Regions from separate parts of the Neobacillus sp. DHD-1R genome, predicted to be linked through region 2. Evidence: riboswitches for the same ligand, from Rfam matches in the RefSeq annotation. Region 2 holds a riboswitch; each other region holds the start of a gene.

Region 1 (11,057 bases), 1.6 Mb from region 2:
CAAATAGAACCTGGTAAGGAAAGGGATTGCTTGAATTGAATTGCTGCAGAAAAAAACCAGTTAAAAAAGTAACCCCCATGGCAGTAATCGTAGATAACCGGTTACGTGTACTAAAAAATTCTCCCCTTCGATTTTCAGGAACAAGGTCACCAATCAAAGTTTGCCAAGATAATCCGGAAAGGGCCCCCGGAAAATTTAATAGCGCTATTAATCCAACAAGTACCCATGCAGAATATGTTCCCGATAAAAATGGAACAAACATCATAAGCATGAAAAGAAGCCTTGTAAAAAAAGTAGAAACGACAGTGAATTTTTTTTTGCTTTGTACTCTATTGAGCCAGACCGTGCCAGGAATCAGTGCAAGCATCCCAATAATTGACGGTAAAGATGTAATCAAACCCATCTGCTGGTTGGTTGCCCCTAAAACACTTAATGCAAATAAAGGGATATAGCCGTTAACCGTGTTGGTTGATACCGTAGAGGCAAGGCCGTTATATATGCTTAATCTTTCATTTTCGTTTAATTTCAAGTACTGTTTCTCTCCTTCATTTCATTTATCGAAATGGATTGTAAACCGACGCTTTACAGAAGGCAATACTTTCGGAGAAAAACAGTTACTTTATCATACCTTCTCAATTGAGAAGGTACATCTAAATACATAAATATCCATAAAAATCAGATAATGGAATGTTCTTTGGAACTTACTGCGTTTCATTCCCTGATAAATTTACGCAGAAATTTTTATATTTTTATCTTTTTTCTTTTTAAATGAATACAGGAAAAACAAAAGAATAAACCATAAAGGTGTCATTAATAACGCTACACGAGTTGCTTCCGCAAATAGCATAATAACTAGAATAATAGCAAATAACGTAAGGACCACATAGTTAATAAATGGTGTAAACGGTGCTTTAAAAGTAGATTTTTCTCGTAAATCGGGTCGTAATTTTCTATATCGCAAATGACAAACTAAAATGATGCTCCAAACCCAAATAAAACAAATCGCACTTATTGTCGTCACGATTCCAAAGGCTTGTCCCGGAATTAGCTTACTTAATAGGGCTCCAACGGATAGCACAAGGGCAGATATAAGTAATGCATTACTAGGTACATGATTCTTATTTAATTTAGCAAATTTAGCTGGTCCTTGTTCATGATTACTAAGGGTAAATAAAATCCGGCTTGTTGAAAACAACCCGCTGTTACAAGCTGATGCTGCGGATGTTAAGACCACAAAATTAATAATACCGGCAGCTATGGGAATACCTACCAAGCTAAATGTTTTCACAAAAGGGCTGTTTTCTGCATTTAGCTGTGTCCATGGATTAATACACAAAAGGATGATCAGTGCCCCTACATAGAAAAAAAGAATTCTTAACGGAATTTTATTAATCGCAGAGGGAATATTTTTTTGTGGATTGGATGTTTCCGCTGCAGATACCCCCACTAATTCTACACCTACAAATGCAAAAAGAACCATCTGAAATGAAAGCAAGAAACCTGAAACCCCATTTGGGAAGAAGCCGCCATATTGCCATAAATTATTTATCGAGACTGTACCCGTTTCTGTTTGGAATCCAATAACTAATAAAACAACCCCAATTATGATTAAGGCAAGAATAGTGATTACCTTGATTAACGCAAACCAAAACTCTAATTCTCCAAAAAGCTTTACAGTTAATAAATTTAGCCCCAATAACAAAACTAAACAGACTATGGCAGGAACCCATTGCGGAATATCAAACCAATATTGAACGTATACGCCAACCGCGATAATATCAGCCATTGCTGTCATGATCCAGCAAAACCAATACGTCCAGCCTGTAACATACGCTGCCCATGGTCCAATATAATCCTCAGCAAAGTCCGTAAATGATTGATAGCCCTTATTTGATAAAAGAAGTTCTCCTAATGCCCTCATAACAAAAAAGCATGCGATACCTACGATTAAATAAGCAAAAATGATCGAAGGACCGGCTAACTGGATAGCTTTTCCTGAACCTAAAAATAAGCCTGTCCCAATCGTACCGCCAATTGCTATGAGTTGTACGTGCCGATTTTTCAGATCTCGTTTTAATTCTTGTTGTGCCACTTAAAATTCCTCCTTGTTGTCATAAAAATTGTTATTAATCTACATGTAAACCATGTAAAAACCATAAAAAAAAGAGATTGGATTAGCTCCAATCTCATCGGTCATAAGAATAACAAATATTATCTATACCTCTTGTATTTGAGAATAATAAATAGTATTCGTACTCTTCTGTCCTTTTGCCTGAGATTGTGAACCCTTCGGCGCCGCAGATAACCTGCGGTCTCTCCAGAAGCTGCTCCTGCTATGGTACGTGCCATAGCAATCATAGCTTGCTAATATCATTTTGTTAAACTATTGTTGAATAATTTTTAATTTTAATAGTATTATGTTAATTTGTCAACACATCATTTGGTAGATTAATAGTTAGTAAAGAACCAGAGCATATTGAATTTGATTTGATGAGATTGGTGTAATGGCCATAATGCGATAGCCGATACTGAGTAATTGCGATAAAGTTTCAGCACAATTGTAACGTGGCGGCTCAATCGGTGCGTGAAAACTTTTATATAAATGTATCAATTGATTATTGTTTGTACAGTAAAGTAAGACAACATGTCTACCGGTCCATGCTTGACCGATCATTGGTTGTATTTTGATATCCCATATATTTCTCATTTTAGCACCCTTACTAATTGATACAGTAGATTATGTAAAAAACTAGTCCATTGTTCTAAAAGAATAACGAAATGGTTAAAGTAATGGTTGTTTCTACAAGCCGATAGCGCCTGGAGCTAGACATTTCCCAAAGCCAAAATTTATGATTTCCTATCTTTTAAAAAAGGAGAAGTTCTCAATGGTATGAGAACTTCTCCTTCCGCTTTTTAATACACATCCCGTAGGTAACGCCCTTGCGCTTTCATATCATTTAGATATGCTTCTGCTGCTTCAGGGGTCATTGATCCTTCTTTTTCAATCACGTTCAATAACGCGTTGTGAACGTCCTTCGCCATATATTGCTTATCACCACAAACATAGAAGGTTGCTCCATTTTCTAGCCATTCAAACAATTCTTTGCTATTCTCAAGCATTTTATGCTGTACATATACCTTATGCTCTGTATCACGTGAGAACGCCGTCTCTAATCTAGTTAGGACACCTTCTTTTTGATACTTTTCTAACTCTGCTTGATAAAGGAAGTCCGATGCTGAATGCTGATCTCCGAAAAATAGCCATGATCTTCCCGTTCCTTTATTAACCGCACGTTCCTGGATAAAGGAACGGAATGGTGCAATGCCTGTCCCTGGACCAACCATAATAATGTCTGTATCTTGTGACTCTGGCAGATGGAAATGCTTATTGGGTTGAACAAAAACAGAAAGCGTATCGCCTGCTTGAATTCGTTCTGCGACTAAAACAGAACAAACCCCTTTCCGATCGCGTCCATGTGCTGTGTAGCGCACAGCGCCGATCGTTAGATGCACTTCACCAGGATTGGCTGCAAAACTGCTAGCAATGGAATAGAGACGCGCTGTCATTTTTCTTAAAAGGGAGACAACCTCTTGGGCCGTAGCCTTCCATGGACCGAAATCACGCAGCATATCAAGCAAATCTCGTCCGTTAGTATATTCTTTTAGCTGGGTTGCATTTTCAATTAATACAAGCTTTTGTAACTCTTCATTTTCGGTTAATTCTGCTGCCTGTTGGAGAATCTTCTTCGATAGAAGTGTTATTTCAAAATATGTGGTTAGCGCCTCTTTTAATGGGAGTATATCCCCTTGCTTATTTATTGTTACAACTGTTTCTTCATCCCAGTTCATTTCTGTAATAATGGAGGCCACAAGTTCTGGATCATTCTGTGGAATCACACCAAGAGCATCTCCTGGGATATAAGAAAGTCCTGATTCTTCTAATGATAATTCAATATGCCTTGTTTCTTTACTAGAACCGGCACCATTTAAATTTTCGTTTTTGAGAACCTTTGCTTGGAAAGGATTTGTTCTTGAAAAAGTGGTTGGGACCTTGTTGTCTTCTTGTGTAATTTCAGGGTTTCTTACAGTAACTTGCATAATTTTCACCTCTAGAAGTTGTTTTTGCTAGGTTTGGCCATTTTACTTTGACACACCAACTAGTATTTATAACAGAATAATATCAAAGATTTGTAGCAATATCTATATTCCAACATAGTGGTTCCCACTATTTTATTATAAACACATCTATGAACTGAAATGAATATTAAAATAAATCCAATTCTCGAAGCCAAAACTTATAAATTTTTATATAAAAAGAAAAAACATTTTCTATTAGGACAGGCATATGATGGAATATCCATCTATTTGCTGAAAGGAATACTTGACCATGGTTAATAATAAATCGAAATTAATTGCTTCACTGTATGCCTTTATGTCGATTAGTTTTTGGGGCGTTTCATTTGTATCAACAAAAGCTGTACTTGAAAAGCTTGACCCCTATTCATTACTTGTTTTTCGTTTTGGAATTGGAACATTATTTTTGCTGTTGCTTTTACTTCTTCAGCGTAAGCGGCTGCTTGTCTCCATTAAATATCTTCCCCAACTCTTGATTTTGGGTATTCTTGGCGTATTTGTCCATCAAGTACTTCAGGCGACAGCATTATTAACGATTAATGCATCATCTGCTGGATGGCTCATTTCGTTTTCCCCTATCTTTACAGTCATCCTGTCCATTTTCTTTTTACATGAAAAGATGAGTATAACGAGGGCTGTGGGGATGGTGCTGGCAATCACAGGTGTACTGCTAGTTACAACCACAAGAAGTGGACAATCCTTTCAATTTGCATTGAATATTGGCTTTTTTCTAATGATTTTGAGTACCTTGAATTGGGCCGTCTACTCCGTGTTATTAAAAAGCTTAAAAATCCCTTATTCCCCTCTGTTAGTGACGTTTTACATGAGTTTACTAGGCTTGATTCTTACTACACCATTTATTATTAGGAATAGAGGCTGGGAATCCCTTCCCCTTCTAACGCATACGGAGTGGGCGCATTTGTTGTTCCTTGGTGTCTTTGTTTCAGGTATCGCTTATTGGTATTGGGGTAAAGCCCTTGAAACTTTAGAAGCCTCAAAGGTTTCGATGTTCCTTTATTTGGAGCCCATCTCCACATTGGTTGCGGCAGTTTTGCTGTTACAAGAAAAAGTTTTATTCATAAGTGTTGCCGGAGGTATCATAATTATTATAGGAGTAATTATTGTTAACGGTCAGCTTATACCTATGTTGTTTACCCTCTTCAAGAAAAAGCGTCCATAGGAGGAGAGCATGATGACTTTGCCAAGTAGGTTAAAGAAAGTATTAGATTCCTTAAGAAGCCCCTCTAAAGCAGTGTTGAGAGATGCTCTATTACAACTAGATCTTACACTAGACGATTTTTCCCACTTACCGGAACCATCGGAAGGAAAACCCTACAATCGAAAACTATTATATAAAAACGAAGAGGTTGAAATGCTTGTCATGAATTGGTCGCAGCTGGAGTGTGCACCGCATGATCACGGCCATTCCCATGGCTGGATTCAAGTCCTCTCAGGTATTTCCCTTAATTCGGTGTATGAGGTCAACGGTAATGGCTTGCCCAGTGAATTGTTTCATCAATACCATCATAAAGGGAAATTTTTTTATGCACCGAAAAGGGCTATTCACAAAATGAAAGCTTTGAACCAGACAGATTTGGTTACCCTCCATCTATATTCCCCTCCCATCACTGGAATGACTGTCTATGACCTGCAAAAATGTGCTGCTTGCGTCGTATCAGACGATTGCGGCGCATGGTGGCCAGATGAACAATATCAGAAGGTCAAAGAGATACAATTAAAAAACAATGTACTGACTAAAGAGTGACATCCTCTTTTTATAGTACACTCAAGTGATGGATGCTGGATTAAAAAAATTATGGATTATTAGATAGAAACTAGGTGATTTCCTTTTAAAAAAATAACAAAGCTGCCTCATTTGGAATGAGACAGCCTAATTTTTTTCAACCTTCCTCTATAACCAGATTTGTGGTTTATTTAGCTGAAAGACTAAAAAGCTTTTCTAAATGACGGACCACTTCATCATTATCCGCCTCAATTACTTCTAGATACTGTGGTTTATTAAACAATTGACTGATTTGCTCAGGGTATGTCTGATCAATATGACAACGTTCGATCGATTCATTAAATTTTGCCGGGTGGGCTGTTGCCAGTGTAACGCAAACCTCATTAGAGTTATTACAAACTTCGTACGCTGCGACCCCGCAAGCAGTATGTGGATCTAATAAATAACCTGTTTCAGCATAGTACTTACTGATGGTTTGCAGGCATTCTTCCCCTTCAACTCCATGTGCAGCAAAATCTTCTTTCACTTGACGGAGCAGCTCCTCATTCACAACGATTTTTTCTTCTGCCTTAAATTGCTCCATTAAGACTGACACTGCCTTTGGATCTTCTCCAAGCAAGTAGTACAAATAGCGCTCAAAATTGCTGGCAACTTGAATATCCATAGACGGGCTATAAGTGCTGCGGAATTCACCTGGCTTGTATACTCCATTATGGATAAAACCTTCTAAAATATTATTCTCATTTGTCGCTACGATGAGTTTCCCAACTGGGAGCCCCATTTTCTTTGCAAGATAACCAGCAAAGATATCTCCAAAATTTCCAGTCGGGACACTAAAGTTAATGCTGTTTAATTCTTTTTCTTTTTTCACTTGGAAATACGCATAAAAATAATAAACAGTTTGTGCCAAGATCCGAATAAAGTTAATGGAATTAATCGCACGCAGATGGTATTTGTTTTTCAGTTCAACATCTGCAAACAATTCCTTGATAATTTTTTGACCATCGTCAAACGTTCCTTTTATCGCCAAATTCAAGACACTCTTGTCATCAACCGTTGTCATTTGCAATTCTTGTACCTTACTTACTTTGCCATGGGGGTGCAAAATACAAATACGAATACCTTCTTTTCCTCTGACACCCTCAATGGCTGAAGCACCCGTATCTCCTGAAGTGGCACCGAGAATATGAATTGTTTCACCTGTCTGCTTGGACACATAGGAATATAAATTCCCTAAGAATTGCAGCGCAATATCCTTAAAAGCAAAGGTCGGCCCATGGAATAGTTCTAACAAATACATGTTATCTTTCAACCTTTTAACAGGTGTTACCTCTGCGTGGCGAAAAGTGGCATAACTTTTCTCGATTAATGCCTTAAGCTCATTATCAGGAATTTCACCATCCACAAAATAAGAAAAGATTTCGTATGCTAATTCCTGATAAGTAAATTGGGACATTGCATCTAGCTTCTCTGCAGGAATATGCGGAATTTTCTCCGGCACTAATAGTCCACCATCATTTGCCAGCCCCATTAAGACGGTATCAATAAAACCAATTTTTTTTACGTTTCCTCGTGTACTAACAAAGTTCATAGTGTCCTCCTGTTTTTTTTATTTAAAGTTATACTTTCTAGAGCAAATCAATATTGAAACTTTAGACATAATATTTTTTGTTGAGTTAAAATATATAAAGTTTATTTTATACATAATTTAGTGAATAGTCTATAAATTGTCGTTTTAGAAAGCAGATTTTTTATCATTTACATGTTTCGCTAGTAGATTTCCTCATAATTACTCAACAAATAGGAGGAACTAGCACATTTCATAAGAAAGTGACGATGAAAACTCTTCATACTCATACAGGAAAGTAAGAACATATCTTGAATTATACTCCTACAAGGAAAATAACCTTGTAACATATCGGAAAGGTTGTGAGTTTATGAGACTTTTGAATGTACAACCTAAGAAAAACTTTCACTACATCTTTGTTCAATTTCCAGGAATGAAGATGAATGTCCCTATGCTCTCGAACGGTGAGGGAAAGGTGGTGAATGAAGATGCTGCTTTATGTATCCAATTAAACAGCAAAGAGAAGGTTAAGCAAATATTCTTTGTACGTACCCAGAGTATCAAACCTTTTGACTTTACAGATGAAGGAATTGGAGCAAAAGCATATTATCGAGTCATCAAACAAAAAGAAACCTCTCATGCCTCACTCCAGAATGAATCTGAGGATTTCATCTCATTTATTACAGATGAAGTGGCTGTTGTCCAAAAGAAAACAGATGCAGGATATCACTTTGTCTTGGTGGTAAATAACCGTGAAATCGGAATTGTCGCTTCAGTTGAAGAAGAAGTTTTACAAACAGAGAAAGTGGCATTACAACCTAAAGAGAAAACGAAAGAGTATGCCTCTGCTAACAAAGATAGCAACAAAAATGTGGCTGTTTTCCGAAGGAGAGCCAAGAAAACGATATTCTTAGGAGGCTATGTCTTTCAGGATCATGTAGTTATAGAGCCAATCCGAACTCTTTTGGAGGGCGTTAAGAGAAAAGTTAAAGTATTTTCTCCTGCCGCATTAGACTTTATTGGTCCAGGTGATCAGAACCAACTATTTTTATCAGGAGGGGGTGGTGGAGCGGCTTGCCCCTAATAGGGATACACAACTTTATATTTTTAAACATCGAAACCAAAAGGATTAAAGGATAATCCTTTTCGATAATATAAAATCTAAAATAAATAGGAAAGGAAAAATAATTGGCTGCCAGACACATTCGATTTACGGAAAACTAAATTAATCCATTAATATATGGACTTAACCAACGTGTTAAGTCCTTTTTATTTTAAAATACATATTCAGACTTTTGATGTCTGGATACAAATTTATTATTAGTAACCCAGAAACGCCAAGGATAATCCCGTGCTTCACCAGATTTGTCAATTCCAATCCTTTTTCCAGCTGAAATGCTTTTTGGGTGGGATCCTTTAGCAATAAATAAAGGAGGATGCGTAAGGGGGCGGCCATAGTCCTCCATATTAATGCCCAATGATTTTGTCAGTTTCCCGGGGCCGTTTGTCAATCTTGTCAGATCTTCCATGCCTCGCCTGATTTTCATAAGCTCGATACCGTGCCAAGGTTCGAGGGCGCGGATTAAAACGGCTTCTGGTTTTTCTTCGCCGCCGGTGACCACATTGAAAAGGCAGTGTGTATGCATTAAATATGTATAGGCAAGGCCGGAACGTTGGAACATGACCTCGGTTCTTGCCGTCCTTCTATTATTGTAGCTGTGCGCAGCTTTGTCACCAGGACCTATGTAAGCCTCTGTTTCAACGATATATCCTGCAGCAATCCCCTCATTCGTTTCTTTTACAAGAAGGCATCCAAGCAATGCCTTTGCCAGTTCAAGCGTGGGCAGTTCATAAAATTCCGGCGATAATGGAATGATTTCTTTTAAAAATTCCCCCATGTCACACACCTCCATAAAAATATAATTAAGTTTACCCTAAAATATGGCCCAAATTGTATCCGTTTAAAAAAAGATGTCTTCCAATCCCTAAAAGGCACCATCCAACCTGGATGGTGCCCCTTTTTTCATCTAGTATATGTGTGTTCAATGAAAAACATCGGTATTTGCTGATTACTTAATAATCAAAACAGGACAATGTGCAAGCTGGGAAACTTTCTGACTAACACTGCCAAGCATTAATCCTTTAATATTTCCCAACCCCCTGCTTCCCATGATAATGAGCTGATACTTTCCTTCTTCTGCCTTTTTAACAATTTGAATGGCCGGTTCTCCTATCACATAATGGGTTTCAATTTCGATTCCTTCATCTTCTGCAAAAGAAACCGCCTGATTTAACATATCACCGGCTTCTTTTCTTCGTTCATTATAGAGATCATCAATCGTTGCATTTGGCATTCCTTCGGTTATATTCAGATTTTTCTCGACATGGATCACGCCAATTTTAGAATATCTTTCCTTCGCAAAATTTAATGCAGACCTTAAAGCTTTTTCACTCATTTTAGAGCCATCAATTGCTACAAGAATGCGATTGAACATAATGTCATCTCCAAAAATATAAAATATTATATTAATATTTTATCAAATATTTCTATCTATGAATAAATATTTAATAATATTATTTTAATGAAGTATTTACTTCTACGGAAGAAACACCCATTTTTTCTGAAGAAGCCTTTTTTCCGTACAAGAAATAGTGTAATGGCAAACAGATGACTGCAATAATTCCAAGACTGATATATAAACCACTGTATCCTATTGAAGGAACTAAAAATCCTTGTATAAAAGGTCCAATCCCTAATCCTATATCGGTAAGAATGAAAAATGTCGATGTTGCTAATCCAACGCGATGAGCAGGTGCAGATTGGACTGCGACTGTCTGAGAACTGGACATATACGTTCCATATCCAAAACCGACTAGTGCACCGGCAATTAATAGAACAATCCCAACATGTGATTGACTAAGCACAAATAGACCTATTATTAAAGAAATAAGCGCCGGATACATGATGAAATTTGGCCCCTTCAGATCAAACATTTTACCAGAAAATGGTCTGGTTACGAGGACCGCGGCAGCATAAACAATAAAGAAGAAACTTGCTGCTGAAGTGATGTTGTTCTCGATAGCAAAGAACGATAGGAAAGATAAAATTCCGGAATAACAGAAAGCAGTAACCGTTGCAACAAGTGTAATCGGCACAGATTTTTTCTCAATAAAATTGGATAATTTAAACCCTTTTAATTCCGCTTTTTGTTCTTCTGTTAAGGTAATTTCTTGAACTTTCAAGAAAAAGGATAAAACTAAACTAATCGCTATACAGACTAAACTAAAAACAAATATCATTTTAAATTGAAAATGTTGTTGAATAAATATACCTATAAAAGGTCCAATCGCTGTAGCCAAGGTCATACTTAAAGCAAAATAGCCGATTCCTTCTCCACCTCTAGCTTTTGGAATCACTTGGGCTACAACTGTACCTAATACAGTGCCAGCAAGACCAAAGGCAAACCCATGTAATAAGCGATTAGCAATGAGCATTCCAAAACTATCTACACCAAAATAGAAAATGGCAGAAAAAACCATTATCAAAATGCCGGCTAGAAGAAGTTTTTTTCTACCTATTTGATCAAGGTATTTACCGCCAATAATCCGACC
Region 2 (11,057 bases):
AAACAGTAATTTGAGGATCCTGCCGATAATAGGAATGCGAACAAGCTGTGACCTCTGCTGCAAAGTGGAGAGTTTTCGAAAGACGAGAGTATAATAAGCTGCTGTCAGAAAGAGGAGCCCAAGGATAGTGCCGATCATCGTTGGGAAATATTGATCAAAGGCATAGATAACTTTTGTAAAAAAATTCTCTTTAAGTCCGAGCGATGAAAATAGGGTGGTAAATCTGGGCAGCAAGGTGTTCTCGATAAAAATGAATAGAAAACCAGTAATAAAGATAAGTAACATGGGATATTGCAGCAATTTTAACAGCTTCTGCATATCCCTATCTTTTAATAAAGCAAGTTCACTTCCATCTAACAGTGCATCCGCAAAACTGCCATGCTGTTCAGCATAATAAACATAACCGACCAAGTCTTTGTGAAAATCAAGATTGTGTAAGACTTCATGAAATGGAGTGCCTTTTTTTAATTCTACTAAACACCCATATAATTCCTCCTTTCGTTTTGGTGGTAAGTGTAATGCTATGGATTCAATTGCTTCCGCAATTGGGTATCCCCGGGCAAGGAGTTCACCAGTTCTTTTTAAAAAACTTGCTTGCTCATTCACAGGCCATTTATGGCGTTTCATCCTCATACACCAGCCGATCATATTCTGATTTTTGAATATATCCAAGCGCAATCCCTTTGTTAATGACTTCCTTTAGTGTCCGGTAATGGAAGTCCAGTTTTTCCCCTTTTGCCACTTTCATGGCAGTATTCAGGTTTCTGCCTGATAAAAATTCAAAGACACTCGCTCTTTTCCATCTTCCAGAGGAATAACACATGGGTGAACATTCCCCATCACAATAAGGACATGTCAGTTCAACCAGCCTTTGAGCGGTAACAGCAATAAGTGTTTGCTCAACTTCTAACCAATTCACTCCAAATTCGCGCAGGCGGTAAACCGCACCCTTTGCGTCCCGTGTATGCATCGTTGACAACACTAAGTGTCCAGTAAGTGCAGCTCGGACGGCTATTTTTGCAGTTTCTGCATCGCGAATTTCGCCAACCATAATAATGTCGGGATCATGACGAAGGATGGCCTTTAATCCGGCTGCATAGGTAATGCCCGCTTTTTCATTTACTTGAACTTGAAGGACTGAGTCATAGTTTTTTTCGATGGGATCTTCGAGTGTGATAACATTGCGATGAAATAAGTGGGCCGTTTCATTCAATAGGGAATAGAGGGTTGTCGTTTTGCCTGATCCAGTTGGTCCGGTAAATATAATTAATCCATGTGCGTGTTTGAGAAGGGCAAGTAGTTTTCGTGTCATTCCCGGAAATAATGAGAGCTGGTGAAAAGGGATCTGTTCTTGCTGGGGTAATAGCCTGATAACAAGGCTTTCTCTGTTGTTGGATGGAAGTGTGGATAGCCTAAGGCCAATCAGTTGTCCTTCAATTTCACAAAAAATGGCTCCACTTTGTGGGCGTCGTCTTTCTCCGATATCCATATTAGCAGTGAATTTAAAATGGGAAATTAATTTGTCGCATTCATCTTTTGGAAGGGATAATCGGGGAATGAGTTTGTTGGTTAAACGGATTTGAACAAGTGTGTCTTTCTTCCGAGGAATAATGTGAATATCTGTTGCCTGGTTACGTGCAGCATCCGATATAATCCGATTCGCTAAACTTTCAATTGAACTAACAATGGTTACCACCACCTTATTATTTTTTCCTTGCTAAATATTCGACAGGTTTCCCTCTTTTCCTTCTTAATTTTTAAAATAAAAAAATTTTTTTTGAACAAAAAGAATGTCAGATGTCAGGCACCATGTGAAATTTTCACATGGTGCCTGACACCTGTTGAAACATCCTGATTAGATTGCTTTATCGGTTAAATAAAAGAGTCCGCCATTGATAAAGGAGATGTTGATCTTTGGTTCGTATTGCTCTTGGAGTGCTTTTTTTTCAGTTTCATAGTTGTCATTTTCTTCTTCTTCCACGTCTTCATAAAAATGATTCAATAGCTGTAGGTCTTTATCCCAACGTATTCGGGCTTCATCTGCCCATGAATGGTCATCTTCTGCAATGACTGATTTTAAATAGGTTTCAATTCTGCCCATGCCGCTCTTTGGTCTTACCAAGGGTGAGAGGGTAAACGAATAGTCTGGAATTTTGGGTGTTAAAGGGATCTTTAGTAAACGGTCATGAAAATTTTCGACCATTTGTCCATTAATGAGCTGTAAGCCGATCGATTTAAAAATATCACGCTTGCGGTCACATTGATAAGAGATTTTCACATTCATACATAACCATGGCAATAAGGGCGTTTGATTATTGAGATGGCGATGATTTTCATATAACCGAATGTAGCTGGCTAAATTTTTGGTGGAATGAAATATTTGATGAAGCCTTGGGGACCCAAAGTGAATAATTTCCCCTTTTGTATTTTCTGGTGCTAGTTCTTGATCGGTAATGAAGGTTAGTCTCATTGGGTTTGGGATCCCGCCTGTTTTCTCTAAATAGTGCCAATAAAAGGGACGGTTCATCAACTCCTTATCAAGTTCAATTGATAATTGAACAGTTAAATACCCAGAGTTATTTTCAATAATGGGACAATCATTGGCCTGAAAATACTTCAAAAGAAAGTTATGAATTTCCTGCTGCTGCATGTGAATCACCTTCCTTCATGGTTTGAGCAAATTCAATCATCGAAGATAAATTCTCCATTTTTATCCGCATTTCACCTTCAGAACTGGATTGTCCGAAAATATCAATTAAGTGGTCTTCAATATTGCCAAATTCGAGCTTGGTTAAAATATCGTCGAGTTCGCCGATGACCTTTTCAAATAATTGTATTTTTTCATACAACAATTTCAAAATATGTTCTTCGACGGTATTTTTAATGGCAAAATTATATATCATAACATCCTTTTCCTGACCAAGACGGTGAATTCGGCCAATCCGCTGCTCGAGTCTCATCGGATTCCATGGTAAATCAAAGTTAATGATATGGTTGCAAAACTGCAGGTTAATTCCTTCACCACCTGCCTCTGTTGCAATCAGCACTTGGGCATGCTTTTGGAACAACTCTCGCATCCAGTCCTTCTTTCCTCGTTTAAAGCCGCCGCGGAACGGTACAGAAGAGATTCCGTGCTGTTTCAAAAACCATTGAAGATACATTTGAGTTGCCCGATATTCGGTGAAAATAATGACTTTATCATTTACCTTTTGAATTAATTCAAGCGCTTTTTCCGCTTTTGAATTTTGCTGGACAGCCTCCACCTTTTTAATCAAAAATTGAATTTGCTCTTCAAAGGCTGGTGTGGGATTCTCTTTCTTTTGCAGCATGTTTTTAAGCGTATAAAAAACAGCTTCCCGGCTGCTGCATGCCTCACGTTGTAAAGTCATAACGGAGAATGCACTTGTTTGGAGCCAATCACTATCGTTCCTCATAGTTGTAATGGACTCATATAGTTCTTTCTCTTGTGGTGAAAATTCAATTGGAATGGTTTCAACCTGCCTTTTTGTCCATTCAATCCCTGTATCTGCCCGCCGGTTTCGAATCATGACCTTGTTCACTAATTCCTTTAGATGTTCATCATCATTTAAGGAACGAGCATCTCGTTTGTATTTTTCGTAGAAGGCGGTCTCGCTCCCTAAATGACCTGGTTTTAAAAGGGAAACAAGATTAAAGATTTCTTCTATTCGGTTTTGGATCGGCGTGGCTGTCAAAAGTAAACAAAATTTCTTTTTCAAGTTTTGAACAAATTCGTAGTTTTTAGTTTTGTTATTTTTCAGTTTGTGTGCTTCATCAATAATAATGAGATCGTAGTCTTGTTTAAAAATGATATCTCGATGTGGATTACGTTTAGCGGTATCAATCGATGATACAACAACATCGCACTGTTCCCAAACATAGCTTTTCCTTTGCGTAATCGCCGGTATAAAAAATTTACTGTTCAATTCAATGGCCCACTGGGTAACTAAGGATGCAGGAACGAGAATTAAGACTTTTTTCACTAACCCGCGGATCATGTATTCTTTTAGAATCAATCCAGCCTCGATTGTCTTTCCTAGTCCTACTTCATCAGCCAGGATCGCTTTACCATTCATATTCTCAATGACTTGTTTCGCTGTTTCAAGCTGGTGCGGAAGGGGTGTGAGGTTTGGCAAATGATTCGGCGCTTGCAAACCTTCAAACTCAGGGACGATTAAATGGTTTTCAACTCCGATTGCTAGTTTAAAAAGCTCCCAATTCCCCCATGGTCCATCATTCTCAATTCTATGTAGAAAATCCTCCTGCCACGAGGAATCAAATTCAATTTCAACAGACATCATTTCAGCTCCATTTCATACACGGATATGGCCCAGTAATCACCAATTTACTTGATTTAAGGCGTTCGCATTTTTCTAATAAAGTTATTGCTCAAAGTATTGTTTTAATGGTAGGATGATAATAGCATTGAATGTTTTAAATATTTTAATAAAGTAATTTATTTTACGAGTATAATTAGTATGACCAAATCGAAAATTATTATCATGCGAATGACAACAAGGGGAGAGACTACGTTTGTAGCGCCGAAGGAGCAAGCAGAAATGTGAATCTCTCAGGCAAAAGAACTCTTGTTTGACGCAACTCTGGAGAGCGCTGCCGCATATGAGCAGCCACCAAAGGGGAAAACCATCACAGGTAAACTTTCAGGTGCAAGGACAGAGACCCTCTTATGTATAAGGGAGGTTTCTGTCCTTTTTTATGTTTTTGAATCTGTTATCCTATGTCCAGATGTTATTCTGAAACGATACTAGGTAACATGGTACCTGATGTTGTAAATGGCTCAATCTTTAGTTAGTTTTACGAGGAATGAACATGTAAAAGATCTGAGGGGGATTATGGATGTCAGAATTAAAACGAACTCCGCTTTTTGAAGTTTATAAAGATAATGGAGGAAAAACCGTCGATTTTGGAGGCTGGGAGCTGCCTGTCCAATTCTCAAGCATTAAGGAAGAACATGAAGCAGTTCGGACAAGAGTCGGCTTGTTTGATGTTTCTCACATGGGAGAAGTCGAAGTAAAAGGTGCCGATAGCTTAAACTATCTGCAAAAAATGATGACCAATGATATCTCAAAATTAAAAAAAGGCGGGGCTCAATATACTGCAATGTGCTATGAAAACGGCGGTACTGTTGATGATCTGCTCGTATATAAGATGGAAGAAAATCATTATTTACTAGTTGTAAACGCATCGAATATCGAAAAGGATTACAAATGGCTTGAAGATCATGTTGAGGGTGATGTCAGCCTCGAAAACCTGTCTGAAAAAATGGCCCAGCTTGCTCTTCAAGGCCCACTTGCTGTAAAAGTCTTGCAAAAGCTTTCCAAGGATGCGGATTTAAGTGGAATTGGCTTTTTCAAATTTCAACAAGAAGTCAATTTAAATGGCAAAAAGGCACTCGTGTCTAGAACCGGATATACAGGTGAGGATGGGTTTGAAGTATATTGTGATGCAGCAGATGCCGTCGATCTTTGGAAGGCCATTTTACAAGCAGGCGAAGAGGAAGGGGTTCTTCCATGCGGATTAGGAGCACGTGATACTCTTCGTTTTGAATCTGTATTAGCTCTATACGGCCAAGAACTTTCGCCGGAAATATCTCCGCTTGAAGCTGGAATTGGTTTTGCCGTCAAATTAAATAAAGAAGCTGATTTCATTGGAAAAGAAGCTTTAGTAAAGCAAAAAGAAAATGGGTTAGCTAGGAAATTGGTCGGAATCGAAATGGTTGACCGTGGCATTCCTCGGCATGGATACCCGGTTTATCAAGGAGAAGATAGAATTGGCGAAGTCACAACGGGTACACAGTCACCTACTTTAAAGAAAAACATTGGTCTTGCCCTTATTAAAACTGAGTTTTCAGGGTTAGATACTGGGGTAGAAGTAGAAATTCGCGGCAAACGCCTTAAAGCTACAGTAGTTCCAACACCTTTTTATAAAAGAGAAAAGTAAAACATGAAGGGAGTTAGGTTTATGAAACATCGCTATTTACCTATGACTGAGCAAGATAAGAAGGATATGCTTGAAACGATTGGTGTTTCTTCAATTGATGAACTGTTTAGCGATATCCCTGAAAAAGTAAGGTTCAAGGGTGAGTATAATATTAAGGCGGCCAAATCTGAAACGGCCTTAATGAAAGAACTTTTAAAGTTAGCCGGTCGAAATGCTGATCTTAAAAGAAATGTATCGTTTCTAGGTGCTGGTGTTTATGACCATTATATGCCTGTAATCGTTGACCATGTTATTTCTCGTTCTGAATTTTATACAGCCTATACACCTTATCAGCCGGAAATTTCTCAAGGTGAGCTGCAAGCCATTTTTGAATTCCAAACGATGATCTGCGAATTGACAGGAATGGATGTTGCCAACTCCTCGATGTATGACGGCGGTACAGCCCTAGCAGAAGCAGCCATGCTTAGTGCCGGACATACAAAACGGAAAAAAATTGTTGTTTCCAGTGCGGTTCATCCTGAGTATCGTGATGTCTTAAAGACGTATGCAAAAGGGCAATATCTTGAAGTCGTAGAAGTCCCGGTTAGAGATGGTATTACAGATATAGAAGAGTTAAAGGCATTAGTTAATGATGATGTTGCTGCTGTTATTGTCCAGTATCCAAATTTCTTTGGTAGAATCGAGCCATTAAAAGATGTTGAGGCTATCATTCATGCACATAAAGGAATGTTTGTGGTTAGCAGCAATCCACTTTCTCTTGGAGTATTAACACCACCAGGGAAATTTGGAGCAGACATCGTGATAGGCGATGCCCAGCCATTTGGGATCCCGACTGCATTTGGCGGTCCACACTGCGGATATTTTGCGGTCACCACTAAATTAATGCGAAAGGTCCCAGGACGTCTTGTTGGTCAGACAGTAGATGATCAAGGACGGCGTGGATTTGTATTAACACTACAGGCGCGTGAACAGCATATCCGCCGTGAAAAAGCGACCTCCAATATTTGCTCGAACCAAGCACTTAATGCCCTTGCAGCATCTGTTGCGATGACAGCTTTGGGTAAAAAGGGTGTCCAGGAAATGGCTGCAGCCAATTTACAGAAAGCCCATTATGCAAAAAATGCGTTGAAAGAGGCAGGGTTTGAAGTGGTTCTTGACGGCTTCTCATTTAATGAATTTGTTGTAAAAGTAAACAAACCTGTTAAAGAAATCAATCAAAAGTTGTTACAAAAGGATATCATCGGTGGCTATGATCTAGGACGTGACTATCCAGAAATGTCTAATCATATGTTAATCGCGGTTACAGAACAGAGGACGAAGGAAGAAATCGATACATTCGTGAAAGAATTGGGGGATTTGCATGCATAATCAGGATCAAGCACTCATTTTTGAACGTAGTACTCCTGGCCGAATCGGATACAGCCTGCCGGAAATGGATGTTCCGGAATTAGAGATCAGCAGTCTTCTTCCCGAAGGTTATTTACGTGAAGAGGAGCCTGAACTACCTGAGGTGTCCGAGCTTGATATCATGCGCCACTATACTGCTCTTTCTAATAGAAACCATGGTTTAGATTCAGGATTCTATCCACTCGGGTCTTGTACGATGAAATATAATCCGAAAATCAATGAAAATGTTGCTCGCTTTAATGGCTTTGCCCATGTACACCCATTACAGGACGAAAGCTCTGTCCAAGGGGCACTTGAACTATTATACGATCTCCAGCAGCATTTAATTGAAATTACCGGCATGGATGAAGTAACCTTGCAGTCAGCAGCAGGCGCCCATGGAGAATGGACTGGATTAATGTTGATCCGTGCCTACCATGAAGCAAATGGTGATATGAAGCGAACAAAAGTGATCGTTCCGGATTCTGCCCATGGAACAAACCCTGCCTCAGCGACAATTGCTGGTTTTGAAACCATAACGGTGAAATCAACTGACAAGGGACTTGTTGACCTTGAGGATTTAAAACGGGTTGTCGGGGATGATACAGCTGCCCTCATGTTAACGAATCCAAACACGCTTGGGCTATTTGAGGAACAAATTCTAGAAATCACAGAAATTATTCATGATGCAGGCGGCAAGGTTTATTATGACGGAGCCAACTTAAATGCCGTTCTATCAAAAGCTAGACCTGGTGACATGGGCTTTGACGTTGTCCATTTAAACCTTCATAAAACCTTTACAGGACCACACGGAGGCGGGGGACCTGGTTCTGGTCCAGTTGGGGTTAAGGAAGATCTGATTCCATTTTTACCAAAACCAATTATTTCGAAGCGTGGCGACGAGTATGTACTTGATTATGATCGTCCACAATCCATTGGCCGCGTTAAGCCATTCTATGGAAACTTCGGCATCAATGTTCGTGCCTATACGTATATTCGTTCTATGGGACCTGATGGCTTGAAGGCAGTAACGGAGTATGCCGTTTTAAATGCAAATTACATGATGAGAAGATTGGCTGAATATTATGATTTACCATTCGACAAACATTGTAAGCACGAGTTTGTTTTAAGTGGAAAGCGTCAGAAAAAATTAGGGGTACGTACTTTAGATATCGCAAAACGTCTGCTTGATTTCGGCTACCATCCGCCAACCATTTACTTCCCGTTAAATGTGGAAGAATGTATCATGATTGAGCCGACGGAAACAGAGTCCAAAGAGACCCTCGATTCATTTGTCGACAAAATGATACAAATTGCCAAAGAAGCGGAAGAAAATCCAGAAATCGTACAAGAGGCGCCACATACGACTGTTATCGGCAGATTGGATGAAACTTTAGCTGCTCGTAAACCTATTTTGAAATATCAAAAGAGTTAATAAGTGCAGAGTCCAGATTCAGAAATTGAATCTGGACTTTTTTTATTTATATCTAGATAATATTTTTTCTTATGCATAGGTTCATACTAAATAATAAAACGTGGAGGGATATAAGTGAAAAATCAAAACCATATTCCATTGACAGCATCAGAATTAGGAAACCTTTGGATGACTTATCAGGACAAAACAATGCTAATGAGGGTGCTTGAGCACTTCCTTGAACATGTTGAGGATCTAGAAACCGAACAAATTTTAAAGTCGTGTCACGATTTTTCGAAACATGCCGTTGAAACAATTCGTACTATCTTTAAGGATGAGGGAGCAGCCGTCCCATTGGGTTTCACTAAAGAAGATGTATATAAAGGTACACCAAAATTATTCGACCAGGTCTATGATTTAATGTTTTTACACATGATTGATAAATTAGGAATTAGTCTATTTGCACTCTACTCAACCATGTCATTCCGAAAAGATATTAGAAATTTCTTTAAGCAATTGACGGATAACGCCCAAGATGAATTAGACAAGGTGACAGAAATTCTATTGACGAAAGGAGTTCTTGTCCGTTCGCCCTATGTGACAATGCCAAAAGAGGTTACATTTATTAAAGATAATAATTATTTATCAGGGTTTAACTTGTTAAATAAGACAAGAGCCTTAAATACAATTGAGGTTTCACTTATACATCACGCCATTGAGACAAATCTGGTTGGCTTGCAATTAATGATAGGGTTTGCGCAGGTAGCAAAAGACAAACAGGTAAAGGAGTATTTTGTCAAAGGGATGAAATTATCCATGAAAGTAGAAACAACTTTAGGTGAATTTTTGCGCAAAGATTATATAGAACCGCCTGCGACACCCGCTGGAAAAGCTACCAATTCTACAGTTGCCCCTTTCTCTGATAAGTTAATGATGTTTATCACCAGCCTGTTAAGTACTTTTGGTCTTGGGAGTAATGCACTTGGGGGAGCATTTAGCTTACGAAGTGATTTACCAATAACAATGGCTCGGATAACATTGGAGATTTATGCCTTTGCTAAAGATGGTGGAGAAATCATGATTAAAAATGGTTGGATGGAAGAACCTCCTCAAATTGAAGATCGACGCAAATTGACTAATTCCTAAATAGAAGGATATATACTAACAAAGAGGATGATCAAATAGGTTTAACCCTATTGATGCATCCTCTTTTAATCTTATTTCTTCGCTTTCACTTTCCCAGTCCATTTTTTGAACCCGCCTTGCAGCTGGGTAAGGTCTCGGTACCCTTTGCGGTGCAAGAATTGTGCTGCACGAGCGCTGCGCATGCCGTTTTGATCATATAGGTAGACAGGCATGTCCTGTCGAATTTCTTTCATGCGCATTTTCATTTGTGACATTGGAATATTACGTGCTCCTAAAATATGGCCGCCATCAAACTCGTTTGCTTCACGAACATCTATTAGCTGTGCCTTTCTGTATCCCGCACGGAATTCTTCCTCTGTTACCGTTTTAACAATTCTTTTTTGATAGAAAAAAGTAAAAACGGAGTAGATAATAACTGCTGCAATAATAATCAATAAGGTGATAAGTGAATTCAACTTTTTTTTGCTCCCTTCAAGCTTTACTACACTAGTATTTATTATATAAGTCAATCAGAGAAATATAAAGATTAAAAAGGAAAAAATCTTTAAGATTGCTTAAGTTCATTATATCAGAAACATCTCATTTTGAATTCATATCAGATTTTGGTAGACTAAACCTTGAATAAATTAATTAAAAGAGGTTTTCGAATGGAAAAAGAAGTATGGCGTTTTATTGATTCTGGTCATGGGTCACCATCATTTAATATGGCGTTAGATGAGGCCTTGCTCGATTGGCATAGTGAAGGAAAATTCCCACCGGTTATCCGTTTCTATGGTTGGAACCCGCCAACCTTATCAGTGGGCTATTTTCAAAAGGTTGAAAAAGAAATAGATATGGAGGCTGTGAAGGCACATCAATTAGGCTTTGTTAGAAGACCTACAGGCGGTCGTGGCGTTCTCCATGAACATGAGCTAACATATAGTGTCATTGTTTCCGAAGATCATCCTGAGATGCCCAAAACGGTGACTGAGGCATATCGTGTTATTTCAGAAGGGATTTTAAAGGGCTTCCATCATTTAGGCCTTGAGGCATATTTTGCCGTACCGAAAACGGCGGAAGAACGAGATGCGCTGAAAAATCCGCGCTCTGCCGTTTGCTTTGATGCGCCAAGTTGGTATGAACTTGTGGTAGA
Region 3 (11,057 bases), 990 kb from region 2:
CGCACCGCATAGGCACTTCCAAAAAAACAGCTTCCCATTATCGCATAAATCGATAATTCTGTTGCCCAAATGGTTGGGTGATTAAACATCCCGCGCGATACAACTTCATAGAAAATCATAAACGTTGTAAGAATGATGAAGAATCCGGATAAATAGGCTCCGATATTAATGAGTTGATCAGATATTCTGTAAAGTGCCTTCATTTTTGAATCCCCCTTACTCCTCATCAACTATTTCTAACAGTTCTTTTCCTAAATCACCACCGTTTTTAAGGAAAGCATCCCATGCGGGTTTTGCAGCCTCTTTCCACTCTGGTAAGTCTTTCGCGGGAACTACATACACTTCCATACCTTTTTCTTCTAGCTGTTTAGCTGTTGACTCATCTTCTGCTTTCGCCTGATTGCGAATCCATTCCTCTGTTTCTTTTGCTTCTTCATTTAATAGTGTTTGTGTTTTCTTTGGTAAACTGTTCCAGTAATCTAGGTTAACAGCTAAAATGAATTCCAAGTAAGAATAGTTATTAATTGTCAAATATTTCGCTACCTCATTGTATTTTCGTTGTAACATCGCTGTTGTTCCAGAAGTAGCTCCATCTACAGTGTTACGTTGAAGTGCCATATATACCTCTCCACCACCCATAAATACTGGTGAAGCACCGTACGCTTTAATCATTTCTGAAGGAATATCTCCAATACTACGAATCTTTAACCCTTTAAAATCAGCAGGGGATTTTAATGGCCGCTTGTTATTAGCAAATTGGGCATAACCGTAGTCTGCAAATATTAATGCTTTTGCCCCTTTCTCTTCCATTGCTGCACGTAATTTATCACCAAATTCACCGTTTATTGCTTTTCCCGCTTTTTCATAATTGGTGAATACATAAGGGACATCAAAAATTCCCATTGCTGGTACTGTACTTTCCCATAATGTTGCGGAATTCACGCCCATCTCCACTCCACCAGTCAAAATGGATTGGTTCATGTCTTTATCGCTTAGTAGTTGGCCAGCAGGATACACTTGAACTTTTACGGCACCATCGGACTTTTCGGTAACATCCTTTGCAAATTGCTCAATCCCTTTTGAAATGTGGTGATCTTGCGGTAAATTGTAGGCTAAACGAATCGTTGTTTTTTCATATCCATCTTCATTTACACTAGCATCACTCGGCTCAGATTTTGATGTGTTACACGCTGCCAATAGAAGTGTCGTCCCCATTACAAGAGTCATAGATTTCATCCATTTTTTCATTTTTAATTTCCCCCTAATTGTTTTCTTTCTACGTGTCTGATGCGTCCTAATGGATTTTTAGATGAGAGACTTGCGGCATAGTCTGCAGCATCGAGCAATTTTTCAAAATCCAATCCTGTTTCAATGTTCATTCTATGGAATAAATATACTAAATCTTCTGTTGCTAAATTGCCTGCTGCTCCTGGTGCAAACGGACAACCACCTATACCAGATACAGCTGTTTCAAAAATCCGAACTCCCGCCTGATAAGCTGCATAAGCATTTGCTGATCCCAATCCCCTGGTATCATGCAAATGTATGGCAACTGGCGTTTCACCAGCAATTTTTAAAACACTTTTCATTAAACTTTCAACTTGATCTGGTGTAGCAATCCCTATGGTATCAGCAATTCCAATGCGATCTGCTCCAGCGGCTTTCACCCGTTTTACGAGATTTAATACCTGCTCTTCTGTTACTTCACCTTCATATGGACAGCCAAAACTTACTGCGATTGAAAAGCAGGTTTTAATGCCATCTCTTTTTGCCTGTGTGACAAGTGATTCAAACTGCTTAAAGTTTTCATCTATAGTCAGCCCAATGTTTTTTTGGTTGAATGTCTCAGTAGCTGAACTCACCCAATTCACTTCAGTTAGTAAATGTTCTTTAGCTCTTTCATATCCTTTTAAATTAGGAACTAATGCAATTGCCTCAAGATTCTCAAAAGATGTAACTGCTTCTAAGACATTTGAGGCATCAGCCATTTGTGGAACTTTTTTAGGGTGAACAAATGAAGTAACTTCAACTGTTTGCACACCTGCTTTGAGCAGCATCATCACTAGCTTTTCCTTTTCATTTGTTGGAATGAACCTTGGGTCATTTTGTAAACCATCTCTTGGACTAACGTCAATAATTTTCACATCTGCCATTTAAATGACTCCCCGTTCTTTCAGTTTTTTGAAGTCTTCAATAGTGAAATTCATATATTCTGTATAAATTTCTTCATTGTGTTCACCAAGTTTTGGGCCACTCCATTTTATTTCTCCTGGTGTTTCAGATAATTTCGGTACAATTCCAGGAACCAAAACCTTCTTTCCATCCGGTAATTCTATTTCCTGCAGCATGTCTCTTGCTTTGTATTGCTCATCATCAACTATTTCTTTAATTCCATAGATAGGTCCGACTGGAACAGATACTTCATCTAATATTCGCTGGGCTTCTTTTAGTGGATATTGTTTCGTCCATTGTTCAATTATGTGATCAATGAACTTCACATTGTCCGCCCTACCTTGGTTTGTAGAATATGTAGGGTCATTCGCTAAATCTTCTCTGCCTATTGCTGTCATTAATCGTTGGAAAATTTTATCTCCATTCCCGCCAATCACCAGGTGTTTCCCATCCCTACACTCGTATGTATTCGAAGGAGCTATCCCTGGTAACGTACTACCTGTTCGCTCTCTGACTACTCCTGTCAAGTCGTATTCAGGTAGAATCCCTTCTAGTAAACTAAATACAGATTCATAGAGTGCTACGTCAACAAGTTGTCCCTTTTTATCAGGGTTTTGATCTCTTGCACGTAGTGCCAGTAGTGTTCCAATTACTGCATATAACCCTGCAGTTAAATCACCAATCGCAATACCTACTCTTACAGGCGCTAAATCAGGATAACCTGTTATATATCGAAGGCCGCCAAATGCCTCAGCAACACTTCCAAATCCAGGTTTCTCACGATAAGGACCCGTCTGTCCATATCCAGAAACTCTCGTCATGATGATGGACGGATTTATTTCACGTAATTCTTCTATGCCTAACCCCCATCTCTCTAAAGTTCCAGGTTTAAAATTTTCAAGAACTACATCAACTTTTTCAACCAATTGTTTTATAATCTTCTGGCCTTGTTCATCTCGCATATTTACTGTAATGGATTTTTTATTCCGTGATTGGACGTACCACCATACCGATGTATCATTATGCATGACCCGCCAATTTCTAAGAGGGTCACCTTTCGTTGGCTCTTCCACCTTTATCACTTCAGCCCCAAACTCGGCAAATAACTTGCCAGCAAATGGAGCAGCAACTAAATTACCTAATTCAAGAATCTTGACTCCTTCAAGTGGTTTTTTTTTTGACATTTCAGAACCTCCTACAATTGATTACTAAATTTCATAAATAAATTGTAATCGCTTTCAATATGTGCTCTCATTAACCGCTTAGCTCCATCCCCGTCTCGATCTACAATTGCTTTAAATATATGTTGGTGTTCATACATTGCTTTTTCTATGTGAGGCGGCGTTTCTTCCAAAAACGATTTTCTATAAAAGCTATTCACCCCATGAAGTTGTGCAATCATGGAAACTAGAAATGGATTAGCACTCGCAGCTACGATTGCTTCATGGAACTTCTCGTTTGCATCGTGTACTTTCGTCAAATTATTCGTTTCCGTAATCTTTCCCATATCTAATAGGTAAGCTTGTATGGTTTCAAGCTGTTCCTGAGAACGGCGTTTTGCAGCATAATAGGAGGCGAGTGGCTCCATTTCAATTCGACATTCATATAAATGTTGAAAATCCTCGATAGTAGGCTGAATAACTGTGACTCCTCCAGAAATATTAACAAGTAATAATCCGTCCTTTTCAAGCATTCTAATAGCTTCACGAATCGGACTGCGACTAACCCCCAACTCTTCTGAAATTTTTTCCTCTATTAATCTTTCACCAGGTTTTACCGCTCCCATGAAAATTTGTTCCCTCAAAAAGTTATATACCTGTGTTTTTAAAGTAGCTCCTTTTTTAACAACCTGAACGATTTGAATCACCCACTTTGTTTTTCGTCGACGGTCTACATTTAACTAATTCTTAGAATAGTATAAAATTTTAAAATAGTCAATCTATTTTGTTTTTCCCTATTTATTTCTTTGTGGTCTTGGTAGCGGGAACCAAAAAAAGCAGCCGTGATTTCTAGAAAAAATCACAACTGCTTTAGTATCTTTCGTTCTATAAGAAAAAAAGCCTATCTTTCCCAAGATGATATCAACTCATGCAAAAACAATCGTTTTATTACCATGGACCAGTACTTTATCTTCAACATGCCAGGAAACGGCTTCGGCAAGCACCCTCTTTTCCACATGACGTCCGGCAGTCTTTAAATCTTCCACTGCATAACGATGATTTATCCGTTGGACATCTTGTTCAATAATCGGTCCTTCATCAAGATCATTCGTTACGTAGTGGGCAGTTGCCCCGATTAACTTTACACCACGATTAAATGCACCCGCTGTATGAGAACTCGACGGTCCTACCATAATCGGTCCGATAATGTCAAAACAACTTTGAAATTCCATCCGCATGCCCCTTTCTTAGACTGTGATTGCCTGTTCAAATAGTGGATAGGCGGCACAAATCGTTTTAGTTGTTTCCTTTGCTTTCTCAAGCACAGCTTTGTCCCCTTTACTCTTCAGAACAGCTGCAATGGCTTTTCCGATTTTCACCATTTCATCCTGCTTCATGCCGCGAGTCGTTAAAGCTGCTGTTCCCATCCGGATACCGCTCGTCACAAACGGCTTTTCCGGGTCATACGGAATCGTATTTTTATTGACGGTAATGCCCGCTTCTTCTAGTAACTTTTCTGCTTCTTTTCCAGTAAGGTTCCACGGACGTAAATCTAAAAGGACAATGTGGTTATCCGTTCCACCAGATACAAGGGCTGCACCTTCATTTTTCAAGGTCTCGCCAAGTGTGGCTGCATTGTCTATGACTTGTTTCGCATAGTCCTTAAAGCTTGGCTGCAATGCTTCGTTGAAGGCAACCGCCTTGGCTGCAATGATGTGCATGAGCGGACCGCCTTGTATCCCTGGGAACACCGATTTATTAATAGCTTTTATGATTTGTTCATCATTTGTTAAAATAATGCCGCCGCGCGGGCCTCTTAACGTTTTATGCGTAGTGCTCGTGACAACATCGGCATATGGAACTGGCGATGGATGAAGACCGGCTGCAACAAGCCCGGCAATATGCGCCATATCTACCAGGAATTTTGCGCCAACTTGATCAGCAATTTGTCTAAAGCGGGCAAAATCAATCGTTCTAGGGTAAGCACTTGCCCCTGCAATAATCAATTTTGGTTTTTCCTTTTTCGCAATGGCTTCCAGTTCATCATAGTCAATCAATTGAGTATCCTCTCTTACACCATAGGACACAATATCAAACCATTTCCCTGAAACACTTACAGGACTTCCGTGAGTTAAGTGCCCACCCTGTGAAAGGTTCATCCCCATCACTTTATCACCAGGCTGAAGCAGTGCGAAAAATACAGCAAAATTTGCTTGTGCACCTGAGTGAGGCTGAACGTTTGCATATTTAGTGCCAAACAACTGTGTGAGGCGTTCAATCGCTGTTTGTTCTGCCACATCGACAAATTCACATCCACCATAGTAACGCTTCCCCGGATAACCTTCTGCATATTTATTTGTCAGCACGCTTCCCATTGCTTCTAATACATCCTGGCTAACGAAGTTTTCAGATGCAATCAACTCCAATGTTTGGAGCTGGCGGTCTTGCTCTTTCCTAATTGCTTCAAAAATAGTTGAATCATTTTGTTGTAATCCCATACTTACTCCTCCTTGAAATATCGTTCTAACTACCCCATGATCTGTCAAACCTCGAAGATTAACCTCACTATCACTACAGCTCTTCTATTCCAAGAAAACTGGAACGAAAGCCTGCTTTTTTGCACGCAAAAAAGGACAGTAGAAGGGTAGCTAAAAGCTTTTTTTCCCTTCTCTGTCCTTTTACCTGAGAGTTTAGTTCCGTTTCGAACCTTCCCCTTTGGTGGCATAATGGTATACGCGCTCTCCAGAGTTGCGTCCAGTTGTGGTTCCATCTACCTGAGAGATTGATTCCAAGGGTTTTTTTGGAACTTGCTCCTTCGGTGGCGTGTAAAATGCACTCTCCCACAACCATCATTCGCTTTATTTTTTGTTTTTTTCAGAATAATTGTAAAAGTTATTCAAGTCAAGGCATTTATTGAAAACGGTACCAAAGTCACTAAAGAACACACCTATTTTAAGTTGCTGCTTTAATTTTCTACGACCTTTTCCGGATTTAGCTGTTCTTCCTGACTTGCATCCATATTTCGTATTTTATAAATGGCTATTAGCAAAATAAACCAGACAGGAGTTACAAACAAGGCAATACGAGTATCTTCCGCAAGAGCAAGCACGACAAGAACAAATGCCAGGAAGGCAAGGATCAGGTAATTGGAAAATGGATATAGCGGCAATTTAAATTTGTTGACTTTTGCCAGATCAGGTCTTGATTTGCGGTATTTTAAATGACTGATGACAGTAATTCCCCAAATAAAGATGAAGCATACTGTAGAAATACTTGTAATTAGTGTAAATACTCCTTCTGGCATAACATAGTTCAAAATAACGGCAATGAGAATGACAACAGTGGAAAAGAACAAGGCATTGGAAGGTACTTGACGAGAAGTAAGTTTTGCAAATGGCACAGGTGCATTTTTATCTTTGGCAAGTGAATATACCATCCGGCTTGTACTGAAAATGGCGCTGTTACATGCCGAAGCTGCGGATGTTAGAACGACAAAATTAACAATACCGGCTGCGGCTGCGATACCAACTGCCACAAATACTTGAACGAATGGGCTTTTCGCTGGATTGATGGCGTTCCACGGATAAATACTCATGATGACAATTAGGGCGCCAATGTAGAAAATTAATACCCGAATAGGAATATTATTGATTGCTTTTGGGATAACTTTTTCCGGGTCTTCTGTTTCACCTGCAGTAAGTCCTACAAGTTCAATGCCAACAAACGCAAACACGACCATCTGGAACGAGAGGATAAATCCATTTATGCCATTTGGGAACATGCCGCCGTGGCTCCATAGATTCGTGAAACTGGATGCGCCTGAATTTGTGGAAAAGCCTTTAATAATCATAAAAATCCCAATAACTATTAATGCTAGAATTGCAATGACTTTAATTAATGCGAACCAGAATTCCATTTCGCCAAAAAGCTTTACGGTTGCCAGGTTCATAAATAGCAAAATGACTAATGCAATTAATCCTGGCATCCACTGTGGTACACTTGGAAACCAAAACTGAGTATAGAGACCAACTGCCGTTAAATCGGCCATTGCAATTGATATCCAGCAAAACCAGTAAGTCCAGCCCGTAATAAATGCTGCCGTATTACCTAAATAGTCTCTTACAAAGTCAACAAAAGAATGGTATTTCAAATTGCTTAAAAGCAGTTCTCCAAGTGCGCGCATGATTAAAAAGCAAATGATTCCTGTAATCAAGTAAGCAATTAAAATTGACGGACCTGCTAAATGAATCGATTTACCTGCTCCAAGAAATAATCCAGTTCCGATTGCTCCTCCAATAGCGATTAATTGCACGTGCCTATTCTTTAGACCCCTCGACAATGTTTGTTCTTGCATATGACTCCCCTCTCCCTACTAGCTTAGAATGTATTTCTTTACTATTCAGATAATCAAAGTTGTTGATAACAACTTTGATTATGCTCAATGCTGAGCTGCCTCGTAAAATTTCAGGAATTGGTTGTTTTTTACAACAAAAAAGGACAGAAGAGGGCAATGTTTCTACCCTCTCTGTCCTTTTACCTGAAAGTTTTTCCCACTAAAAGCAGTGGATCCCCTTTGGTGGCATATAAAGAAATATGCACTCTCCAGAGCTACGTCATGTAATGGTCTATTTTACCTGAGAGATTTATTCCAAGGATTTTATGGAATTTGCTCCTTCGGCGGCGATATTCATCACTCTCTCCCAATACAATCAACCGTAAATATTCAATTATTTTAATTATCAAAAATGTAAGCGCATTCTTAAGTATGATATTCTCATAGACTCATTTCATTGTCAATCGAGTTATAATTAAAATTTAGAATTTTCTTTTTTCAGGAAAATAGAAATGGGCTTAAATGTCTAACTGAAACACGGGTAAAGGAGGTTTGAACGGCAGTAACAAGGGAAGAACCCTCAACATACTAAATGAGAGTATGGAATTGTTCCATACTCTCTGTTACTACTTAATATCCGGGGATTTTACGACCCTTAATGCCCTTAAGTGAGTCTACTTTTTGGGCTGGTCAAGTGCTTGGTAAGCTAACTGGTATTTTCCCCCGTCAGCCACTTCTGAATGGTACAACGCCTTAAGGGCATTGTTTTTTTCAAGGCCATGTTCTGCCTTCAACTCTTTTAAGCGTGTATGCAATTCTTTATTATCTTTGATTAGCTGTTGCATTTGCGATTTTATATACTTCAAAATTTCCAACTCCTTTTAGAAACCTAATTCGTTCTCCAAGTATAGCATGATTAAACTTTATTTAAATAAATCTATATATTGAAAATCCACGGCAAGCTGAGGATTGGCAATTTTATAACACCCTGAATGAATTTTCTAAGCACAAGAACCATCTTTGTGGGGTTACACACCAATATTTTTATCAATTGTAAAATATTCCATACCTTTCACCTTAAATGAGTTTTTACCATTATAATAGAGGTATTAATGTTGAAGAATAGCGCTTTTCCAATTCTTTATATGTAAACAAAATACTATGACTTTACTTAGACTATTTTGGATAATTGGGGATTTGGCCTTTTGTTGAAAGGAGTGCCTATTAGATGCTTATTTTTATTAGCGATTTACATCTTATGGATCGAACCGCCGGCAGGCACCAGTTAGAAGCAGAAAACTTTAGAGATACTTTTACCGAGCTGGCATATCAGGCAAAGGAAGCGGTTAAAAATTTAGCTGCTGAAGAACAAGACATAAAAATTGTCCTATTAGGTGATATCTTTGATCTTATTAGAACAGAGTCATGGTTTTTGAAGAGGGAAATGAATCAACTAACCAACATTGACCAACATGATCGACCATGGGGGGATTACTCGAAAAAAACGGAAACAATAGCCTTGGACATTCTAAACGACGTCATTAGAGAGAACGAAGAAATTTTTTCTATTCTTTCCGGAAAGGAATGGGAGCTTCTTGGCTTTCCGAGAAAGCCTGAAATCATCTATATACCAGGAAATCACGATCGTTTATGTAATGTCTATCCTTCCTTGCGGGAACGAGTAATCAATGTATTAGGACTTAATGGAATTTCAGCAGCACACCATTTTTCTAACTATTATAAAGATGAACAACATGGAGTATTTGCAAGACATGGACACGAATGGGATCCCTTTAATTTCGAGGGAGATTATAGGGTCAATTCTGATTACAATAAGACACCCATTGGCGACGTAATTGCAGCTGAAATCGCCACCAAACTCCCTATCGTAGTGGGTAATAAGCTGCAGAGTATTAATCTGCCCGAAGAAGATATCAGGCAAATATGCAACAACTTTAGAAATTTATTTGACGTTCGTCCCTTATCTGCCATTATTCCCTGGCTATCTTTTCAAGTTCAATGCTATGAGAAGTATGGAAAAATGGTTCAACATGAAATCAATTCAGCCATTCGGCAAGTTGGCGAAGAGTTTATGGAGCTTAAATTTGTTAATCAGTGGATTAAAAGGAACGATCACTTTTTGCAGCCTCTTGATACTGGGGATAAGGTCCAGATATTAGGAAATCTCTTAAAAATATTTGATATTACCAACTCGGAGTGGCAGTTGAAGTTACTTGAAAACGTGGACCAGATACAGGCGCTATGGTCTGAAAATAACTATATACTTGGTGCTAAAGAGGATTTTGAAAACTTAACAAATAATTTCTTGTATGTTCTTTACGGTCATACCCACATTCCGTATCAATGCACCATAGATGTCATTAATGATAAAGAGACAACCAAACAAAAAGAACGTGTCTATTTGAATACAGGAACATGGCGGCCGAGTTATCAGCAAGCTATTTCGGGAAGAGGTTTTTCCACTTGGGATAACCTTACTTTTACTATTATTTACAAACCAGGTGAAATGTATGAAGGTAAAGTAGTTAGTTCTCCTACATTTGAAGTATGGACAGGGACAATGAGAAAAGTGTAAATGGACAATTTTAAGCTGTAATCAGGCAACCCATGGGACGGTTTGCGGGTGACATTAAATTTTAAATCCTTGAACCGGCGGCCCTGTGGAGTTTTTGGAATCATTTATAACTGTTACAGTATGTTTTTGTAAGGAATAGAATAAAATCGAAAAAGGAAAATTCACTGGAGAGAGTGATACAAGTGAAAGAAATTACTTTTAAAGCTTTTGCCATTACCCATGAAATTGACTTGAACAAAATTGCCGTTCATTGCGGTATACCTAAGAAGTTCACCTGGGAACAGCCACTGATCCTGAAAGGTGATATTCTAAAATCCATTCTTTATAAAAATGTGGACGAGTCGCAAATGGTGCTGGTTTTCTCGTTTGGCAGTATTGTCTTCATTAATCACACCCACGTTGATGAGATTAGGACCTTATTGAACTACATTCATTCCTTCGAACCAGACTTTGAAATCGGACAGGCAGACAGATATTCCGATGATTACTGCCTTCATATCAGTGAAACGGAGAAGTTTGAATTGACCGATGAATATGTGGTCGTGCCAGAATATGAGGAGTTTTATCCTGAATTGATTTCCACAGTGATTGCAAAATCGGTGGCCCTTGAGAAAACAGAGGAACAACTCGGAAAAATCCACGACAAGCTTGAAACCATGATTGACAGATTGGAGAAAGGCAAGCTAAGGATTGGCAACAAGGAACTAGCAAGTACAACCGCCCAAATTGTCCGCCACGAGTATAATACACTTGCCTATATCATGATCTTGGATAAGCCTGATATAACCTGGACCAG

What was found. A riboswitch is a leader RNA that binds a small molecule or an ion and turns the genes downstream of it on or off. The one in region 2 is predicted to bind glycine.
Region 1: it holds a riboswitch for glycine, as region 2 does, so the genes downstream of both, AC3ANL_RS09875 (amino acid permease) here and gcvT (glycine cleavage system aminomethyltransferase GcvT) in region 2, are expected to answer to the same signal.
Region 3: it holds a riboswitch for glycine, as region 2 does, so the genes downstream of both, AC3ANL_RS23025 (amino acid permease) here and gcvT (glycine cleavage system aminomethyltransferase GcvT) in region 2, are expected to answer to the same signal.

What each region holds. Positions count from the first base shown of each region.
Region 1 is NZ_CM173232.1:2,045,667-2,056,723, reverse strand. Features, by position in the region: gene AC3ANL_RS09880 (MFS transporter) at 1-529, opposite strand, end outside; gene AC3ANL_RS09875 (amino acid permease) at 728-2,092, opposite strand; glycine riboswitch at 2,251-2,331, opposite strand; gene AC3ANL_RS09870 (sulfite reductase subunit alpha) at 2,914-4,098, opposite strand; gene AC3ANL_RS09865 (DMT family transporter) at 4,388-5,314, shown strand; gene AC3ANL_RS09860 (cysteine dioxygenase) at 5,324-5,899, shown strand; gene thrC (threonine synthase) at 6,066-7,469, opposite strand; gene AC3ANL_RS09850 (hypothetical protein) at 7,924-8,529, shown strand; gene AC3ANL_RS09845 (DNA-3-methyladenine glycosylase) at 8,720-9,343, opposite strand; gene AC3ANL_RS09840 (universal stress protein) at 9,515-9,940, opposite strand; gene AC3ANL_RS09835 (MFS transporter) at 10,020-11,057, opposite strand, start outside.
Region 2 is NZ_CM173232.1:3,663,817-3,674,873, reverse strand. Features, by position in the region: gene comGB (competence type IV pilus assembly protein ComGB) at 1-627, opposite strand, end outside; gene comGA (competence type IV pilus ATPase ComGA) at 614-1,699, opposite strand; gene AC3ANL_RS18075 (YqhG family protein) at 1,856-2,650, opposite strand; gene AC3ANL_RS18070 (DEAD/DEAH box helicase) at 2,628-4,316, opposite strand; glycine riboswitch at 4,527-4,614, shown strand; gene gcvT (glycine cleavage system aminomethyltransferase GcvT) at 4,876-5,979, shown strand; gene gcvPA (aminomethyl-transferring glycine dehydrogenase subunit GcvPA) at 6,001-7,347, shown strand; gene gcvPB (aminomethyl-transferring glycine dehydrogenase subunit GcvPB) at 7,340-8,800, shown strand; gene AC3ANL_RS18050 (DUF3231 family protein) at 8,915-9,925, shown strand; gene AC3ANL_RS18045 (rhodanese-like domain-containing protein) at 9,997-10,380, opposite strand; gene AC3ANL_RS18040 (lipoate--protein ligase family protein) at 10,573-11,057, shown strand, end outside.
Region 3 is NZ_CM173232.1:4,651,425-4,662,481, forward strand. Features, by position in the region: gene AC3ANL_RS22990 (TRAP transporter small permease) at 1-203, opposite strand, end outside; gene AC3ANL_RS22995 (TRAP transporter substrate-binding protein) at 217-1,248, opposite strand; gene AC3ANL_RS23000 (hydroxymethylglutaryl-CoA lyase) at 1,251-2,153, opposite strand; gene AC3ANL_RS23005 (CaiB/BaiF CoA transferase family protein) at 2,154-3,356, opposite strand; gene AC3ANL_RS23010 (GntR family transcriptional regulator) at 3,368-3,958, opposite strand; partial or broken gene AC3ANL_RS23015 (formyltransferase family protein) at 4,259-4,498, opposite strand; gene glyA (serine hydroxymethyltransferase) at 4,580-5,830, opposite strand; glycine riboswitch at 6,084-6,185, opposite strand; gene AC3ANL_RS23025 (amino acid permease) at 6,298-7,686, opposite strand; glycine riboswitch at 7,944-8,045, opposite strand; gene AC3ANL_RS23030 (hypothetical protein) at 8,340-8,531, opposite strand; gene AC3ANL_RS23035 (metallophosphoesterase family protein) at 8,894-10,261, shown strand; gene AC3ANL_RS23040 (RMD1 family protein) at 10,444-11,057, shown strand, end outside.